One region of the Streptomyces sp. NPDC102360 genome, then DNA from elsewhere that is predicted to be linked to it. Evidence: riboswitches for the same ligand, from Rfam matches in the RefSeq annotation. Region 1 holds a riboswitch; the other holds the start of a gene.
What was found. Region 1 has a riboswitch for S-adenosylmethionine ahead of ACIRHA_RS25455 (aminotransferase class V-fold PLP-dependent enzyme). Riboswitches for the same ligand answer to the same signal wherever they lie in the genome.
Positions count from the first base shown of each region.

Region 2: another riboswitch for S-adenosylmethionine. It lies ahead of thrC (threonine synthase); the one in region 1 lies ahead of ACIRHA_RS25455 (aminotransferase class V-fold PLP-dependent enzyme).

Region 1 is NZ_JBIWLG010000006.1:449,572-454,722, forward strand. Features, by position in the region: gene ACIRHA_RS25450 (glycerate kinase) at 1-1,064, shown strand, start outside; gene ACIRHA_RS25455 (aminotransferase class V-fold PLP-dependent enzyme) at 1,016-2,401, opposite strand; SAM riboswitch class IV at 2,582-2,698, opposite strand; gene trpD (anthranilate phosphoribosyltransferase) at 2,773-3,837, opposite strand; gene ACIRHA_RS25465 (cytochrome bc complex cytochrome b subunit) at 3,971-5,151, opposite strand, start outside.
Region 2 is NZ_JBIWLG010000020.1:7,397-12,547, reverse strand. Features, by position in the region: gene ACIRHA_RS40960 (ubiquitin-like small modifier protein 1) at 353-628, opposite strand; gene thrC (threonine synthase) at 663-1,970, opposite strand; SAM riboswitch class I at 1,987-2,115, opposite strand; gene ACIRHA_RS40950 (glucosyl-3-phosphoglycerate synthase) at 2,277-3,224, shown strand; gene ACIRHA_RS40945 (hypothetical protein) at 3,263-5,110, shown strand.

The DNA.
Region 1 (5,151 bases):
GCGAGGGCACGGCCCGCGCGCTCGCGGCCGAGGGTGGCGGCCGCCTGGTCGCCCTGCCCGCCACGGGCCCGGTCGGCCAGCGCGTCGGCACGCACTTCGCGCTGCTCCCTGACGGCACCGCGGTCGTCGAGATGGCGGCCGTCGCCGGGCTCTCCCTCGTCCCGCGCGAGCTGCGCGACCCGAGCGCCACCACGACGTACGGCGTCGGCGAGCTGATCCGCGCGGCCCTCGACGCGGGCGCCCGCCGCATCCTCGTGGGCTGCGGCGACTCCGGCACCTCCGACGGCGGCGCGGGCGCGCTGCAGGCACTCGGCGCCCGACTGCTCGACCCGTACGACATGCAACTCCCGCTGGGCGGCAGGGAGTTGATGCACCTGGACCGTATCGATCCGAGCGGCCTCGACCCGCGTCTGAAGGACACCGAGATCCGGGTGGCCTGCAATCCGTTCAACGTGCTGTGCGGGGAGCGCGGCGTCGCCCGCGTGTTCGGCCCGCAGAAGGGTGCGACGCCCACGCAGGTCGAGCAGCTTGCGGCCGCCCTTGAGCACTGGGCGCACGTCCTGACGCGCGACCTGGGCGTACGTACCGACCTGTTCAGCGGGCCGGGCACGGGCGCCTCCGGCGGACTCGGCGCGGGCCTCGCCGCGCTCGGCGCCGAACTCCTCCCCCGCTTCGACGTCCTCCTCGACCACCTCGACCTGGACGCCCGCCTCGCCCGTGCCGACCTGGTCGTCACCGCCGAGGGCGCCCTCGACCACCAGACGCCGCGCGGCAAGGTCCCCGCCGAAGTGGCCCGCCGCGCCAAGCGGTTCGGCCGCCCGGTGCTCGCCCTCGCGGGCACCATCGGCGACGGCGCGCACACGGTGACGGCGACCGGGGTCGACGCCTACAGCTCGATCCTGCCCGCCCCTGTGACGCTCGCGGAGGCGCTGGGCCGGGGCGGCGAGTTCCTCACGGATGCCACCGAGCGGGCCCTGCGCATGATCCTGCTGGGCAGCCGGCTCACCCCGAGGGATCAGGCGTTGGTGGTGTCCGGCACGCAGCGCCCGTCCTCGGTGCGGTAGTTCCAGCGGGCGCCGTCCCGCACGAGCTCCGTCACGGCGGACACGAACCGCTCCACGTGCTCGTCGGGCGTCCCGGCGCCGAAGCTGACGCGGATGGCGTTGAGCGACTTCTCGCCCGGCGCGGCCTCCGGGGCACCGCACTCGCCCTGCTGCTGCGGGTCGGAGCCGAGCAGCGTGCGCACCAGCGGGTGGGCGCAGAACAGGCCGTCGCGCACCCCGATGCCGTACTCGGCGGAGAGCGCGGCGGCGAAGTGCGAGGAGTTCCAGCCGTCGACGACGAAGGACAGCACGCCCACCCGCGGCGCGTCGTCCCCGAACAGCGACAGCACCTTCACCTCGGGCACGGCCGCGAGCCCCTCCTGGACCTTGCGGATCAGGTACTGCTCGCGGGCGACGAGGTTGTCGAACCCGGCCTCGGTGAGTGCCTTGCAGGCGGAGGCGATGGAGTACACGCCGATGACGTTCGGCGAACCGGCCTCGTGGCGCGCGGCGGTGGCGTGCCACTCGACGTCCACGCCGCCGTCGGCGCGCCGCGCGACCTTCTTGGAGGCGCCACCACCGGCGAGATAGGGCTCGGCCGCCGTCAGCCAGTCGGAGCGGCCCGCGAGCACGCCCGAGCCGAAGGGCGCGTACAGCTTGTGCCCGGAGAAGGCGACCCAGTCCACATCCAACTCCTTTACGGAGACGGGGTGGTGGGGCGCGAGCTGCGCGGCGTCGAGCACGATGCGGGCACCCTGCGCGTGAGCGGCCGCCGCGAGCTCGCGCACCGGCCAGAGCTCACCGGTGACGTTGGAGGCACCGGTGACGCAGACGAGGGCCGGGCCGTGGGGGTCACGGCCGGCGAGGGCGCGCTCCAGCGTGGCGACGGCCTCGTCCGGGGTGCGCGGCGCGTTCAGGTACGTCACGCGGGCGTCGCGCCACGGCAGCAGCGAGGCGTGGTGCTCGGTCTCGAAGACGAACACCTCGCAGTCGGCGGGCAGCGCGGCGGCGAGCAGGTTGAGCGAGTCGGTGGTCGACCGGGTGAAGACGACCTGGTCGTCCTCGCGGCAGCCGAGGAACTCGGCGACGGCGACCCGGGAGTTCTCGAACAGGTCGGTGGACAGCTGCGACAGATACCCGGCGCCGCGGTGCACGCTGCCGTAGTACGGCGCGTAGGCGGCGACGTCGTCCCACACCCGCTGCAGGGCGGGCGCGCTGGCCGCGTAGTCGAGGGCGGCGTACGTGACCTCGCCACCGGTGACGAGCGGCACGGTGACGTCCCGGCCGAGGACCGGAAGCGGGGCTGCGATCCCGGAAGGGGACGAGGTGCAGGCGGCGGCGTCGACGGAAACAGACATGGGTGAACTCCCTGGCGCGATCAGCGAATTGACCATGCCGGAACCAGAACCGGACGCGGCTCGACGGCATGGAAAGAAAGATGAAACAGGTACGCGGAGGCGGGGCCGAAACGCCCTATCGCATTCGCTTGCTCACGAGACTGCTCCCTTGAGGACCAGGACCCCAGGGTTGTTCGCAGGGGTCCGCGCTTGCCATGGACCTTGCTGTCCACGGCCTGGTCTTCACCCGGGGCACCCCGCCACGGACGGAGGGTTGCCGGACAGCGAGCCGGGGCTTAATCGCTGTCACTCATGACCTGCGCAGCATCTTGCCACACGATCTTGCCGGTGCCCACCGCTGTCCGGCATCCGGACCGCGGTGGGCGCCACACTCACCTGTTGCTGGCCGCCACCCACCGCTCCAGGGCGGACTTCGCCGCTCCGGAGTCGATCGACTCGGCGGCCCGGTCCATGCCCGCCCTGATCTGCTCGACGAGCGTGCCCTCGCCGGGCCGCACGGCGACCAGGGCCGCCGCCGCGTTCAGCAGCACCGCGTCGCGCACGGGCCCCCGCTCGCCGTCGAGGAGGCGCCGGGCGACCTCCGCGTTGTACGAGGGGTCGCCGCCGCGCAGCGCCTCGATGGGCACGATGTCGATGCCGACGTCGCGCGGGTCGAAGGACTCCTCGCGCACGGCGCCGTCCCGCACCACCCACACGCGCGAGGAACCCGTGGTGGTCAGCTCGTCGAGGCCGTCGTCGCCGCGGAACACCAGGGACGAGTTGCCGCGCTCGGCGAAGACCCCGGCCACGATCGGCGCCATCCGGGCATCGGCGACGCCGACGGCCTGCGACTTCACCTTGGCCGGGTTGGTCAGCGGGCCCAGCAGGTTGAAGACCGTGCGGATACCGAGCTGGCCGCGCGCGGCGCCCGCGTAGCGCAGCGCGGGGTGGAACTTTATGGCGAAGCAGAACGTGATGCCGGCTTCCTCCGCGACCTCGGGCACCCGCTTCGGCGACAGGTCGAGATTGACGCCCAGCTTCTCCAGTACGTCGGAGGAGCCGGAGGCCGAGGAGGCGGCGCGGTTGCCGTGCTTGACGACCTTGGCGCCCGCACCCGCGATCACGATGGCGGCCATGGTGGAGATGTTGACGGTCTTCGCGCCGTCCCCGCCCGTGCCGACGATGTCGACGGTCTCGCCGGGCACCTCGATCACGTTGGCGTGCTCGTACATGCCGCGTACGAGACCGGAGATCTCCTGCACGGTCTCGCCCTTGGCGCGCAGCGCCACCGCGAACCCGGCGATCTGCGCGTCGGTCGCCTCGCCCCGCATGATCCGGTCCATCGCCCACGCGGTGTCGTCGGCGCTCTGGTCACGGCCCTCCAGCAGGCCGTTCAGGACGGCGGGCCAGGAACGGTCCGCCGAGGTGTTGCCTCCAGCGGGGTTCAAAGCGCTCATGGCCGCTCCTGTGTGCATCTGTGGGTTGAAAGGTGCTGCGGTCCCACCCTATCCAGGTATCAGGACCGCAAAGAGCCCCCGTCCAGGCACTGGACGAGGGCTCCCGCGGTGGCTTGCAGCGACGGATCAGAGATCAGTGGTGGCCGTGGCCGCTGGTGATCTCCTTGTACTCCTCGGCGGTCGGCTTCGGGATCTGGTTGTTCTCCCCGTAGTAACCGCGCGAGAGCTTGCCGCGCAGCTTCTGGAGCCGCGAGACCTTGCGCTCGACACCGTTCTCGTCGACCGTCGGGCCGATCTCGGCCGGCGCGTACTGCTCGTGCGCCGTGAGGGTGTGCAGGGCCTCCTGGTCGAGCGGCTCGTGCACCTCGACGAACTCACCGTGCGGCAGGCGCTTGATGATGCCGGACTCGCGTCCGTGCAGCACCTTGTCCTTGTCGCGGCGCTGGAGGCCGAGACAGATCCGCTTGGTGACGATGAACGCGATGACCGGTCCGACGAAGAACGCGATCCGGACGAACCAGGTGATGGCGTTGATCGACAGGTGGAAGTGCGTGGCCCAGAGGTCGTTACCACCACCGATGAGCAGCACCATGTACCAGGTGATCCACGCGACACCGAAGGCCGTACGCGTCGGAGCGTTGCGCGGGCGGTCCAGGATGTGGTGCTCGCGCTTGTCGCCGGTGACCCAGGACTCGATGAACGGGTAGACCGCGATCGCGACCAGGACCAGCGGGAAGATCACGACCAGCGGGATGGCCACGCCCAGGACGAGCGTATGACCCCAGAAGTCGATCTCCCAGCCAGGCATCACACGGATCAGGCCTTCGGAGAAGCCCATGTACCAGTCCGGCTGGGCGCCCGTGGACACCTGGTCGGGACGGTATGGACCGATGGCCCAGATCGGGTTGATCGTGGCGATCGCGGCGACCACCGCGATGACGCCGAAGACCAGGAAGAAGAAGCCACCCGCCTTGGCCATGTAGACCGGGAGCAGCGGCATGCCGACGACGTTCTTGTTGGTCTTTCCGGCACCCGCGAACTGCGTGTGCTTGTGGTAGAAGACCAGGATCAGGTGCGCCGCCATCAGGCCGAGCATGATGCCCGGCAACAGCAGGATGTGGATCGAGTAGAACCGCGCGACGAAGTCGCCGCCGGGGAACTCGCCGCCGAAGAGGAAGAACGACATGTACGTGCCGACGATCGGCACGGACAGGATCGCGCCCTCCATGAAGCGGACACCGGTGCCGGAGAGCAGGTCGTCCGGGAGCGAGTAACCGGTGAAGCCGGTGAACATGCCCAGGACGAACAGCAGGA
Region 2 (5,151 bases), on a different contig from region 1:
CGCGGCTGAATGTATCTGCCCAACTGCCGTCTGCAACAGGTCAGTCGGACGAGAATTCTGGGCACACCAGATCGGGGGAACCGGGCCAACTCACCGGATTCCAGGTCAAGTCGGGCCGCGTAAATGCCGTAAAAGGCCCGAAAGGGCCGAGCACTTTGGCTACTTCTTGTCGGGCTTCGGGCGAGAACTCATATGCGCCCGTCATGCACCGCTCGGGGAAACGCAGCAACTTCCCCAACTGTACCGCGCTCAACCATGCAGAATTGCCCCCTCCGCTTCTCTGGCGGAGAGGGCAATTCGGATAACTCAGCGTAGAACGCGAACGATCAGTCGTCCGCGCCCTGCCCGACGATCAGCCGCCGGCGACGGCCGGAATGATCGAGACGCCCGCGCCGTCCGGCGTCGACGTCTCGAGGCCCTGCTCGAAGCGGACGTCGTCGTCGTTCACGTACACGTTCACGAAGCGGCGCAGCTTGCCCTGGTCGTCGAGGACGCGGGCGGCGATACCGGTGTGGTTCTTCTCGAGGTCGGCGATGACATCGGCGAGGGTGGCGCCCTCGGCGGCGACCTCGGCCTTGCCGCCGGTGTAGGTGCGCAGGATGGTGGGGATGCGAACGTTGACGCTCATGGTGGTAACTCCTGTTGCTACAAGTCGGTCGGGCTCAGTGGTCGGCGGCGAGGCCGGCCTCGCGGAACGCGTCGAGGCTGGGCCGGATCGTGGCCGTGGCCTGAGACGAATCGGCGACCGCGTCAAGCGTCTTGAGGCCGTCACCGGTGTTCAGGACCACCGTGGTCAGCGACGGGTCGATGTGACCCGACTCGATGAGCTTCTTCGTGACGCCCAGCGTCACACCGCCGGCGGTCTCCGCGAAGATGCCCTCCGTGCGCGCGAGCAGCTTGATCGCGTCGACGACCTGCTCGTCGTTCACGTCCTCCACGGCGCCGCCGGTGCGGCGCGCGATGTCGAGGACGTAGGGGCCGTCGGCGGGGTTGCCGATGGCGAGGGACTTGGCGATGGTCGTCGGCTTCTGCGGGCGGACCACGTCGTGGCCGCCCTTGTAGGCGACGGAGACCGGGGAGCAGCCCTCGGCCTGGGCGCCGAAGAGCTTGTAGGGCTTGTCCTCGACGAGGCCGAGCTTGATCAGCTCCTTCAGGCCCTTGTCGATCTTCGTGAACTGCGAGCCGGACGCGATCGGGATGACCAGCTGGTCCGGGAGCTGCCAGCCGAGCTGCTCGCAGATCTCGTACGCGAGCGTCTTGGAGCCCTCGCCGTAGTACGGGCGCAGGTTGACGTTGACGAAGCCCCAGCCCTCGCCCAGCGGGTCGCCGATGAGCTCGGAGCAGAAGCGGTTCACGTCGTCGTAGTTGCCCTCGATGGCGACGAGGTCACCGCCGTAGACACCGGCCATGACGACCTTGCCCTGCTCCAGGTCGTGCGGGATGAACACGCAGGACCGGAAGCCGGCACGGGCGGCGGCGGCGCCGACGGCGCCGGCCAGGTTGCCGGTGGAGGAGCAGGAGAGCGTGGTGAAGCCGAAGGCGCGGGCGGCCTCGATGGCCTGCGCGACGACGCGGTCCTTGAAGGAGTGCGTCGGGTTGCCGGAGTCGTCCTTGACGAACAACTTGCCCTCGGCGACGCCCAGTTCACGGCCGAGGTTGTCGGCCTTGACGAGCTTGGTCCAGCCGGGGTTGATGTTCGGCTTCTCGGCGACGTCGGCCGGGACGGGCAGCAGCGGGGCGTAGCGCCAGATGTTGGCGGGCCCTGCCTCGATCTGCTTGCGGAGCGCCTCGGGGTCACCGACGGGGAGGTCGTACGCGACTTCGAGGGGGCCGAAACACTCGGCGCAGGCGAAGACAGGGCCGAGCGGGACGACGGCGCCGCACTCGCGGCAGGAGAGGCCGGAGGCCGGACCAAGGTCGACGGAGCCCGTCGAGGCGGCGGTTTCGGTGGCGGCAGTCTGTACGGACATGGAGCGAGGCCCTCTCTCCTCATCTTCCTCGCGACGCATCTCGCCGCGAGACGGAATTGGCACCTTCCCCACCGTGACCTCGCGGTCGGCGGGAGGGTTGCCGGGGCTTCAACGGGCCGTTTCCCTCTGCCCCTCTGGATGAGCGGTATTCGATTGTGTGGATTCAGTTGTGTACGGCAGGCGACCCCCGGCATGCGATGGTCACCAGCCTTGTTCAAGACTGTAACCGAAGGCCCGGACCCTAGAGATAGTCGTCCGAACCGCGAGATGGATCACATGGCGATCCTTAGGGAAGGAAACCAGACCGTGCTGGAAGAGGTCGAGCGCTGGCTGAACAGGCGCTCCTGGTCCGTGGCGGACCTTCCGCTGCACCGGTTGGTCGCCGCCAAGCACGCGTCGGGGCAGACGGTGAGTGTCGTACTGCCCGCGCTGAACGAGGAGGAGACGGTCGGCGAGATCGTCTCCGAGATCCGGCGGACGCTGATGACGGACGCGGTGCCGCTCGTCGACGAACTGGTCGTGATCGACTCCGGCTCCACCGACCGCACCTCCGAGGTCGCGGCGGCGGCCGGGGCGCGCGTCGAGCACCGGGACGCGATCCTGCCGCGGATCCCGGCCAGGCCCGGCAAGGGCGAGGTGCTGTGGCGCTCCCTGTTCGTCACGTCCGGTGACATCGTGTGTTTCGTCGACGCCGACCTGAGGGAGTTCTCCGCGGACTTCGTCTCCGGGATCGTCGGGCCGCTCCTGACCGAGCCGGGCGTGCACTTCGTGAAGGCGATGTACGACCGCCCGCTGGCCGGGGCCACCGGGGAGGGCGGCCGGGTGACCGAGCTGATGGCGCGGCCGATACTCAATCTGCACTGGCCCCAACTGGCCGGATTCGTCCAGCCGTTGGGCGGCGAGTACGCGGCCCGGCGCTCGCTCCTCGAACGGCTCCCGTTCCCCGTCGGATACGGCGTGGAGCTCGGCCTGCTCGTGGACGCGCTGCACACCGTGGGCCTCGACGCGCTCGCCCAGGTCGACGTCGGCGTGCGCAAGCACCGGCACCAGGACGGGCAGGCGCTCGGCCGGATGGCGGCGGCGATCTACCGCACGGCCCAGCTGCGGCTCGCGCGCGGGCACCTCGTCAGGCCGGTACTCACGCAGTTCGAGCGCGGCGAGGACGGCTTCGAGCCGCGAACGCACCCGGTCGACACGGAGGAGCGGCCTCCGATGATCGAAATCGGTGAGTATGCGGAGCGTCGCGTGGCATAAGCGCCGCATAATCATATGTTTTGTCTAGTTTGCCCTTTATGTGGCTTAGACAATTCAAGGGCAGGGCGGCGTGCGCCGTCACCGCCACCCTCGCCGCCTGTCTGACAGGCATGGCGGGCCTCGCGCCGAGTCCCGCCTCCGCGGATGTGGTCTCCCCCTTCGCCAAGCGCTACGACGAATCGATCTACGGCGACTTCAAGACCATCGGCAACACGGTCATGGGCTGCCCGACGGACGACGCCACGATGGCCGCGCGCTGCGCCGTCGCCGCCAACGGCGAGGGCAAGGACAACAACAACACGTTCGTCATGCAGCGGATCAACACCGCGGGGACGACGGACGGCTACGGCTCCAGCACCGGCCGGGTCACCATCCCGCCCGGCGCCGAGGTCGCCTACGCCCGCCTCTTCTACGGCGGCAACGACGGCACGTACAAGGGTCCGAGCGGGGCCCAGATGAAGCGCTGCGACATCTCCGGCGCCGATGTGGACCCCTCGCCCGGCGACCCGCTGGACGCGACGCCCTCGGTCGGCGTGAACGGCACGGCCCCGACCAAGGTCTCCCCCGAGAACCTGGTCAAGGACCCCGCCTCGACCAACGGCCCGCACTACTACACGGGCGAGGCCGACGTGACGGGCCTCTTCAGCGGGGTCACCGGCACGGGCACCCCGGTCCCGGTCTCGGTCGGCGACATCTGGGCGCCCACCGGCAAGGGCTGTGTGGCCGGCTGGTCGATGACCGTCGTCTACAAGTACGACTCCCCGAACGAGACCTACGCTCCGGACCGCCGCAACGTCTACGTCTACGGCGGCCACGTCCTGCAGCGCTCCACCTCCCCGGCCACCCGGGTCACCGTGGACGGCTTCTACCGGACCTCGGGCACGCCGCACGCGAGCGTCACCGCGTACGAGGGCGACTGGAACACGCCGGGCGACAAGTTCGCCGTCGGCGGCCGGAACATCCCCGAGGCGCACACCGGCAACACCAACAACTTCTTCGTCTCCGAGGACGACGGCGCCCTCGCCCCGAAGATGGTCAACAACCTGAGCATCGACGCGAAGGAGTTCGACGTCACGGGCAGCGGCACCACGCGCGCCGCGGGGGCCGAGCCGATCCCGGTCGGCTCCACGTCCACGACGCTTGACTTCTCCACCAAGGGCGACACCTACGTCCCCTCGGCGCTCGCCCTGTCCGTCCCGGTGCCCGACCTGGAGATCAGCAAGACGGCGAGCCCGGCCAAGGTCGAGCCCGGCGACACGGTCACGTACACGGTGAAGGCGAAGAACGTCAGCCGGCTGCCGTACCCGAACGCCAAGTTCACCGACGACCTCACCGAGAACCTCGACGACGCGACGTACAACGACGACGCGGCGGCGAGCATCGGGAACGTCTCCTACACCGAGCCGAAGATCAACTTCACCGGTGACATCCCGGCCGGGAAGACGGCGACCGTGACGTACTCCGTGAAGGTCAACGACCCGGTGAGCGGTGACGGCAAGCTCACGAACAGCGTCACCGCCGACACCCCGCGCACCAACTGCGAGGACGGCTCCCCCGACGCGCGGTGCGGCATCACGCCCATCATCGGGGAGGCGCCGGCGCCGGCCAGCCCCTCGCCGGCCGGCCCCTCGCCGACGAGCCCGGCGCCGAGCGAGCAGCCCAGTGAGCAGCCCGGTGAGCAGCCGGGTGCGCAGACGCCCGAGCCGACCCCATCGACGGGCACCCAGAGCCCGCAGGCCCGGCCCACCCCGCCGAACCCGCCGAACGGTGGCGAGATGGCCGAGACCGGTTCCGACTCGAATCTGCCGCTGTACGGCGGCCTCGCCGTCACGCTGTGCGGGCTCGGCGCGCTGATCCTCGCCGCCGTCCGCGGCCGCAAGGGCTGACCCGACCGCAGGTGTCGTATACGGCCGGGCCCCGTCGGGGC